Regions from separate parts of the Paenibacillus sp. VMFN-D1 genome, predicted to be linked through region 1. Evidence: predicted binding sites of a transcription regulator. Region 1 holds the regulator's gene; each other region holds the start of a gene.
The links. The regulator LexA, encoded in region 1, represses DNA repair genes until DNA is damaged. The targets are predictions, from matches to a motif close to CGAACATATGTTCG.
Positions count from the first base shown of each region.

Region 2: addB (helicase-exonuclease AddAB subunit AddB) is a predicted target of LexA. The motif match lies at 888-901, and genes of this name have one in related genera.
Region 3: recA (recombinase RecA) is a predicted target of LexA. The motif match lies at 1,347-1,360, and genes of this name have one in related genera.
Region 4: C7820_RS19975 (YhjD family protein) is a predicted target of LexA. The motif match lies at 1,214-1,227, and genes of this name have one in related genera.

Region 1 covers NZ_QRDU01000001.1:859,987-862,191, forward strand. The annotation lists gene C7820_RS04110 (response regulator transcription factor) at 1-846, shown strand, start outside; gene lexA (transcriptional repressor LexA) at 942-1,568, opposite strand; gene C7820_RS04120 (LysM peptidoglycan-binding domain-containing protein) at 1,808-2,188, shown strand.
Region 2 covers NZ_QRDU01000001.1:247,947-250,151, reverse strand. The annotation lists gene addB (helicase-exonuclease AddAB subunit AddB) at 1-818, opposite strand, end outside; gene C7820_RS01145 (ArsR/SmtB family transcription factor) at 1,122-1,499, opposite strand; gene C7820_RS01140 (SRPBCC family protein) at 1,502-1,927, opposite strand; gene C7820_RS01135 (hypothetical protein) at 2,200-2,205, shown strand, end outside.
Region 3 covers NZ_QRDU01000001.1:2,763,618-2,765,822, reverse strand. The annotation lists gene C7820_RS12655 (competence/damage-inducible protein A) at 1-1,096, shown strand, start outside; gene recA (recombinase RecA) at 1,430-2,205, shown strand, end outside.
Region 4 covers NZ_QRDU01000002.1:965,686-967,890, reverse strand. The annotation lists gene C7820_RS19985 (divergent polysaccharide deacetylase family protein) at 1-780, opposite strand, end outside; tRNA gene C7820_RS19980 (tRNA-Leu) at 957-1,041, opposite strand; gene C7820_RS19975 (YhjD family protein) at 1,245-1,706, shown strand; gene C7820_RS19970 (hypothetical protein) at 1,765-1,980, opposite strand.

The DNA.
Region 1 (2,205 bases):
GGACTTGCTCAGGAGATGGATCGGGAGAACGAAATCGTGCGCGAGGCGGAGCTGCTGAAGTCTAACCTGAAGTATTTACGCGAGGCTGTATTTCAGCGCTGGGCGAGCGGACTCGATACCGGGCGCCTTGACGTCGCGTCTATAATTGAGAGCTACCCCGCATTCCAACTGGTGATGGTTAAGATGGAGAGCGACGCGCCGGTGCATCTGGAGCATTTTATTATTGAAAATGTGCTTGGTGAGCTGATTGAAGCGCACGGCTGCGGATTTGTGACAAGCATGGACGAAACGAGCCTGATCGGCCTCGTCTCGCTGGAGGAAGAGGGAGGGATGAAACGCCTGACGGATGAGCTGCGCGCTAACTTGAAACGATGCGTCAAGGTGCCTTTCCAAATTCAGTCGACGGGACTCATCACAGATATTCACCGGGTGCCGGAGGAAGTGCGGCGGATGCGCCAGGAATCAGCATCACTGGAGTACGAATACAACAACCCGGGCGGTAACCGCGCGATCGAGGTCGCGGTGCAGTACATCAAAGCGCACTATCATACGGATCTGTCCCTGGAAAAGGTAGCTTCGGTCGTGTTTCTGAATCCGGTCTACTTCAGCCAGCTGTTTAAGCAGAAGACGGGAAACGGCTTCAAGGAATACGTCACCAATCTGCGGATCGAACAAGCCTGCAAGCTGCTGCTGCAAACGCATTTGAAGCTGGCCGATATTTCGGACAAAGTCGGATATGTGGACGTCAAGCATTTTACCCAGGTATTTCGCAAAAAAACGGGAAAAACGCCGACGGAGTACCGTCTGGAGCAAACGGCGGATTCCCGTGAGGCGTGTCCCACCTGAATCAACCTGCCTTGATCCCAACGCCGAAAAGAGCCCTTGACCTTCCTGAGTAAGGAAGAGCAAGGGCTCTATTGCTGCTTGTCCAGCACCATCTGCTAGTGAATATCGCGGAACAGCCCGACGACTTTGCCCAGAATGGTGACATGGTTCAGACGCAAAGGTTCGTAAGCCGGGTTCTCCGGTTGAAGCCGGATATGGTCCTTCTCCTTGTAAAACGTCTTCACGGTTGCCTCATCCTCATCCGTCATGGCAACGACGATGTCCCCGTTATCGGCTGTCTGCTGTTGTCTCACGATGACGTAGTCACCGTTATGAATGCCCGCCTCGATCATACTGTCCCCAACGACGGAAAGCATAAATACTTTCTCATCTCCGACATAGTGCTGCGGCAGAGGGAAGTAATCTTCAATGTTCTCCGTTGCCGTGATCGGCACCCCCGCTGTGACCTTGCCTACTACGGGAACTCTGGCGATCGTATGCGTGAACAGATTGCTGCTCTCGGATTCTTCTTGTCCCAACAGTTCAATGGCACGAGGCTTCGTAGGGTCTCTGCGGATCAAGCCTTTCTTCTCCAGTCGGTCCAAATGGCCGTGTACGGTCGAGCTGGAAGCCAACCCTACCGCCTCACCGATCTCTCGGACGGATGGAGGATAACCCTTGGCGCGGACTTCATTTCTGATAAATTCCAATATCGCTTGCTGCCGGCTAGATATCTTTGACATTCCCCATCAACCCCATTTAGTAACGTTTGGTAAAATTATAACATAGAACTGCCGTTCGTACAAACATAAGTTCTAAATGATTTTGCTTTGATGGAGCGGGATTTTTGCGGTTTCTGAATGAAGGAAACCAGCCTCTAAAAACATAGGAACAATTGTTCGAAAAAAGTATTGAACAAAACAAATGTTCGTGTTATATTGTTCTCATAAAACAAGAACAAACGTTTGGAGGCGTAATATTTATGCTGAAACACACTACATACCAAAGTATTTATAATAACCCATCCGTTAACCCATCCATCAATGAAGCTATAGCAACTCCTTGGTTGAAGAAAGTCCAGTCCTTCGTGCCAGGCCCTGCCTTGATCAAACTGATCCTGGCGGCCCTGATTATTTTGGTCGGATGCACAGGTGTCGTTCGCGTATTCGCGGGAACCTCGGATGATGTTCGGTTAGAGAAAAATGTCATCGTTCAGCAAGGCGATACGTTGTGGGGAATCGCTTCTGCCCATAAGCCGGAAGACATGGATATCCGCGCATACATTATGGCGGTGAAGAAGTATAACGATTTAACCAGCAGCGAAATTCAAGCCGGAGAAGTATTGGCACTCCCACAATATTAATAGAAGATAAATGATCA
Region 2 (2,205 bases), 610 kb from region 1:
GTTTCGATGCCCAGCTCGTCGGCCATTCCTCTCAGCTTGATGTAAGTCGTGGCGGTCGGGTGAAACAGGTCCAGCTCATGCGGCTGCATGCTGCCGTGGTACGGCTTGTCCAGCGTGAGCGCAATGGTGACCGATGACGCATGGGCCATCAGCTCGCGAACAACCCCGTATTCCTGCGGAGTCATCCCGTGGAAGCCGTCGATCCATACGTCCGCGCCTTTGACATAAGACGAGCGGCGAATCCCTTCGGCCAAAGTGACAAGCGTATCTTCATCATCTATATAAAGCGGTGATATTTCCTGTTCAAAGTCGCGGTACACCGTCCATAAATCCTCCAGCTTATAGCGCAGGATCGGCGCGGCCGCCTTCTGCTCCGTCAGCTGGGTCAAATGCTCTTCCAGCACGGCGGAATCTACGCAGTACCGCTTGAGCTCGGTATACAGCTCGTTCAGCTTGCCTATGAAACCCAGCTGGTCACCGGAGGCACCGAACAGCTTCAGCTCCTCTTTGCGGCGCTGAATGATTTTGTACAGCAGCATTTTTTTGCCTTCTTCGCTGATGCCGACTCTCGCCGACCCGCCGGTCTCCTGCATCACCCGGTACGCCAGGCGCCGGAAGCTGAGAACCTGCGCACGGACGCTGCCTTTGACAGCGCCCGATGATACCAGGCTATGCTCCGCCTGGAATGAGCCCTGCTCGGGAACGAGCAGGATCAGCGGGCTGCCCTTAGGCTCTGTTTGCAGCCGGGACGTGATCTCGCTTAGGATCGCCGTCGTCTTGCCGCTACCGGATCGTCCGATCAGAAAATGAACCGACATGGTGTTGCCTCCTTCGTATGTAAACCTCGAAAACTATTAAATATAAGTATAACACAACCTTTTTTGAAAAGAACGTATGTTTGCGGAACTGTAAAAAGGAGGCACTTGCCGTTTTTTACAATTTTCCAGATACGATCAAACCGAAGGAACGCCGTTTCCCGGCATGCCAAACAGCGGTACAGGAGGAGGTGATCCTCTTGTACCGCTGTCTCTTGTTTCGCTAGATTTTTACGAATGCTAGTTTCCAGCCTTCCGGCCATCATGCAGGGAACATGGTTCAGCATAGAGCGATTGAATCACCGGCTAATCTTGTTCCTTCTCCTCTTCCACAACGGTCAGCGGGGCAGGGAAGCGTTCGGAACCATCCGACTCCACGAAGTGCTGCAGGGCTGCCATCTTGTTCTCCCAAAAGCGTTCAAAATAGGAGTACCAATCCTTGAGCTCCTGCAAGGGCCCCGGATCCAGCCGGTACCTCGTCTCGCGGCCGACCTTCCTTTCCTTCACCAGTCCTGCCTCCGACAGAATCCGCAGATGCTTGGAAACCGCCGTCCGGCTGATCGGAAAATGGCTGCTGAGAACCGTTACGGGCATCTCCTGATCGGACAGCAGCTTCAGCAGCTGGCGCCGGGTCGGGTCGGCCACGGCCTGGAACACGTCGTGCTTGGACGCAGTCGCCGTCATGCTTACGCCTCGACGTATCTGCCCAGCTTCTGGTGGAGTCCGGCCCAGCCTTGGTCCATCGTCTCGCGCACGATCGTGTGCGGCTGGTTGAACTCGGTCACTTGGTCCGCGCTCCAGCCGGAGTGGATGAGCGTTACTTCCGTTTTGCCGTCCAGCTCCTTCAGCTCGAAAGCAAGCGTCCAGTCCTTGCCCCAGCGGAACGCCAGCCGGTGCGGCGGATCCACTTCGGTCACCTTGCACGGCGACATGCCGTACGGACCGGCATTAATTTGAAATTCATGGCCTACGACGGGCTGCATGTCATTGGGCATGAACCAGGCGGACAGCCCTTCGGGAGTCGCCACCGCCTCCCACACTTTCTGGATCGGAGCCTGGAATACGCCGGTGTGGCGAATATCAGGCAAAGCATTGTTTGTTGAGTTTTCCATGTATAAGTACCTCCGTATGCAGTCAATAAACCCGGTTTACATTCGAATGCGAAACCATTTGGTTTCACATAGATTATACGAAACCTTTTGGTTTCATGTCAACCCCTTGTCCTTCTCACGGCCCGTAAGCCGGAATCCAACAAAAAAAGGAGCCTTTCGGCTCCTTATATTGCTATTATAGCTCATATTTCCAAAAACAAACAGTCTACCATTTTTCACCTGACATTCTATAATGAGGACGTTCCCACTTTAAGGCAAAGGGAGGAAATACGGTGGAT
Region 3 (2,205 bases), 1.9 Mb from region 1:
CCTGACCGGAGGCATCGGCCCGACCCAGGACGACCTGACCAAGGATGCCCTGGCCGCGCATGTCGGCCGCTCCCTGCACATTGACCGGCTGGCGATGGATCAAATCGAAAGGTTCTTCGCAGGGCGGGGGATCAACATGACGGAGAACAACCGCCGCCAGGCGCTCGTCATCGACGGCAGCACGCCGCTTCCGAATGAAACGGGATTGGCCGTTGGACTTGCGCTTGCCCAGGAGGATAACTTCTACATCGTTCTGCCTGGTCCTCCAAAAGAGATGAAGCCGATGTTCGACCAGCAGGCGAAGCCGTGGCTCCTTCAGCACGCCTTGACCGACGAAATGCCGATTTACTCCAAAATGCTGAAGTTTGCCGGTATCGGCGAATCGCTGCTGGAGGATCGGCTTCTGGACCTGATCGACGGGCAGACCGATCCAACGATCGCTCCTTATGCGAAGGAGGGAGAAGTGACCGTACGCATCTCCACCAAAGCGCCTACAGAGCTGGAAGCCATGGAGAAACTGAATGCGATGCAGGGGCAAATTCAAAGCCGGCTCGCAGATCATATGTACGCCAGCATGGACGTGCCGATCGAACGGATCATCGTTGACATGATGGCGGACCGCGGGATTACGCTGAGCGCCGCTGAGAGCTGCACAGGAGGCATGCTGATGGAGAGCATTACGTCCATTCCGGGCAGCGCCACCATGTTCCTGGGAGGGATCGTCTGCTACTCCAACGAGATGAAGGAGAAGCTGCTGCATGTCCCGCATGCGCTGCTGGAGGGAGACGACGCACCGGGAGCGGTGAGCGCCGAAGTGGCCGAGGTGCTTGCCGAGAACGTGCGGATGATCACGGACAGCGACTTCGGCTTATCCGTCACGGGTGTAGCGGGGCCGGGGTATTCCGAACGCAAACCGGTCGGCCTCGTGTACGTCGGGATCGCCCAGCGCGGACAGAAGACCGAAGTGTTTGAGCTGAAGCTGAACGGCAACCGCGAAACGATCCGGGTCCGCTCGGTCAAAACGCTGCTGTACCGGTTGTGGCAAAGACTGGTATCTACCGATCCGGCCACCGGGGAGTCCAAGGATCAGGTTTGAAGTTGTGCAGCCGTCCGCCAGGCGGTATAATATAACCATACGGAAGAACCGTGCAAAAATAAGTTTGCCGCGGTTCTTTTTCTTATGGTTGGAGGAGGGTGGAAGCCTGTTCCAGTTCGGACTCTAGCATCCGATCATCATAGAAGAACAAACGCCTTCGGGGGACCCACACATTTGGCGGGCTTTCCTTGCGGCGGTTGGTTTAAGGTACGGCGGCATGATGATGAGAGGAGAATGCCCGGCAAAAAAACGAATGTATGTTCGAAAAAATGCTTGGCAAACGTTCCAAAACAAGGTATCATAATAGTATAAACGGTGAAGGATGTGAGTTTATTGTCAGATCGTCGTGCTGCGCTTGAAATGGCGCTTCGTCAAATAGAGAAACAATTCGGTAAAGGTTCGATCATGAAACTCGGTGAGTCGACACATATGCAGGTGGAAGTTGTTCCCAGTGGCTCCCTGGCTCTAGATATAGCACTTGGTATTGGCGGACTTCCAAGAGGCCGCGTTATTGAAGTATATGGACCGGAATCTTCCGGTAAGACGACGGTGGCCCTCCATGCCATCGCTGAAGTACAGAAAGTCGGTGGACAAGCTGCTTTCATCGATGCGGAGCATGCGCTTGATCCTTCGTATGCCAACAAGCTTGGCGTCAACATTGACGAGCTGCTGCTGTCTCAACCGGACACCGGTGAGCAGGCGTTGGAAATTGCGGAAGCCCTCGTACGCAGCGGCGCCGTTGATATTATCGTCGTGGACTCGGTTGCCGCGCTCGTACCGAAAGCGGAAATCGAAGGCGAAATGGGTGATTCCCACGTAGGTCTGCAGGCTCGTCTGATGTCCCAGGCACTGCGTAAGTTGTCCGGTGCGATTGCGAAGTCGAAGACGATTGCGATCTTTATCAACCAGCTTCGTGAGAAAGTCGGCGTCATGTTCGGGAATCCGGAGACGACTCCGGGTGGCCGTGCGCTGAAGTTCTATTCTTCCGTTCGTCTGGATGTACGCCGTATTGAGAGCATCAAGATGGGCAATGATGTCGTGGGTAACCGTACGCGGATCAAGGTCGTCAAGAACAAGGTGGCGCCTCCGTTCAAGCAGGCGGAGATCGA
Region 4 (2,205 bases), on a different contig from region 1:
CTTTTTCCCCTGCACGCCGACATGCCCGATCGTTACACAGTTCTGATGTTCGCTCGCCCAGGTTTCAACGGCTTTCATTTGTTTGCTGACATGGCTGACGGTGTGCCGGTCGTCCAGAAATATGTTATTGGCCACCGGAGGCATTCCCATCTGAACGGCCAGCTTGCCGACAACGGAATGGTAGTTGGTCTTGCTGTCCACGAAGAACAACCCGCGCTCGCGGCAGACCTCCAGCACGATGGACATGATCCGTTCGTCTCCGGTAATCTTCGATCCCATATGATTGTTCATACCGACCGCATACGGCACGTTGTCGATGGCCTCCTCCACCCGTTGGCGAATCTCCTCATTGCTCATATTGGAGGTAATGGCGCCGGGACCCAGCCACTTGGGATTGCCCTGCTTGGGCTCCATCGGCATATGGACAATGACGTCATGCCCCTGTTTATGGGCCAGCTCCGCGTCGGTTTTACTGGTAGGAAGAAACGGCATGATGGCCACGGTCAGCTTAATCGGCAGGGACAGCATTTCTTCGGTCCCCCCTTGCCCGTTCCCAAAGTCGTCGATGATGATCGCAACCTTTTTATCCGGCTTCATGTCACTTTGCCGCTTGTCTGCCGCGGGCTGCTCCGCTTGCTCGTTAAAGACCCGTTCCGCCGCCAGTGATCGTTCCCCATCCGCGAGGGCGGTTTGACCAGAAAGCGCAACCGTAAGCGCCAGTCCCGCTGCCGCAATATTCCGCCAGCCGTGATGCAGCTTATTGAAAGATGATGTACTCAAGCAACTTCCTCCTTTACTCGGTATCTCCACGATGTGGTTTCATTGTTTGAGGAAGTTGGAGGAATTATGTATAGCAAAAATCCCCGCTACTCCCCTCTCAGGAAAGTTACGGGAAATAACAAATAAACACAAAAAGGCGTCCCCGCTGTTCAAAACGGGAACGCCTTATGTATGTATGCGGTCGAGAGGACTCGAACCTCCACGGGGGGTTAGCCCACACGGACCTGAACCGTGCGCGTCTGCCAATTCCGCCACGACCGCAAATCGGTCGGTCACTCTTTGAAAGATTCAATCTTTCGCGGCGACAAGATAGATCATACCATGCTGGACAGGTATAGTCAACACTTTTTCATAAAAAGTTTAATCTCCTCTTCATTCTGAACAATTTCCAGTTCCTATCTATTGAATAATCCAAGCATTTGCGGGTAAAATAAGAACATAAGTTCGTAAAGGTGGTGATATGTATGGCAGCACCCGGCATGACGTCGGAAGAGGCATCGCTGATTAAGAGTTATCTGCTCCTGATTTTTATTCATAAAGTTTTCGAACGGGACATTCGGATTATGGAGGAGAGCGGCGTATTCAAGACGCCCCAGTTGTATTCGGAATTGATTGTGAACGGCGACCGGCAGGCCGGCACGCTGCTCGCTGAAGTCAAGCGGGAAATGAGAAGACGCAAGATCCGGATCCTTCGAATCTTACAAGATGATACCGGGGTCAGGGCGGAATATTCCTGCAGAGGCTACACCGACGAAATGAATATCCTCTGGCCGGCTTTTCGTAACGAGATGCTCGTCCGGATGAGAGTTTATCTCGGGCTGGATCCTTTCTCTCCCGAAGACCGTTCTCTCCTTCCCGTCTCTTCTTTTACTCACCATATGGACCACCCCGCTGCTCCCTATTTTCAGGAGGGCTCCAAACCATAAGAGCCGCCTGGAGTCCCCCGATATGAACCAATGGGAACCGAACCAGACGGCTCTGCTATTATTCCAGAGGGCTTTGACGCGGAGCGCTCGCAGGCTGGAACAAGTAGTTCCGGTCCAGCTTGACCACTTTGCGGTTGCGGCGGCGGATCAGCACCTGGCTGCCGTCCCAAGCTACAACAATCCCGGTCACATCATTGCTTTCGATGCCGTCGCGAACCACCCGGACCTGCTCTCCGGATTGGCGGTACACATCCAATTCCTCATCGCTGATCATCTCCAATCCTCCTTTGCTTCTGAAGCAATCTCTTCATGTAATAAACATGGATAAGTATATGCTTTTCCCGCATATCTTACAATGGAATCGGTGTTTACCGACCTTTATTATACACAAGACTGAGCGGGTTCAATGGCATTTTTCGTTAAAGTCATCCCCCATGATTAAGAAAACCTCTATCGAAGTATCTTCAAAGAAGACAGACCGCGTTAAAAGGTAATTTTT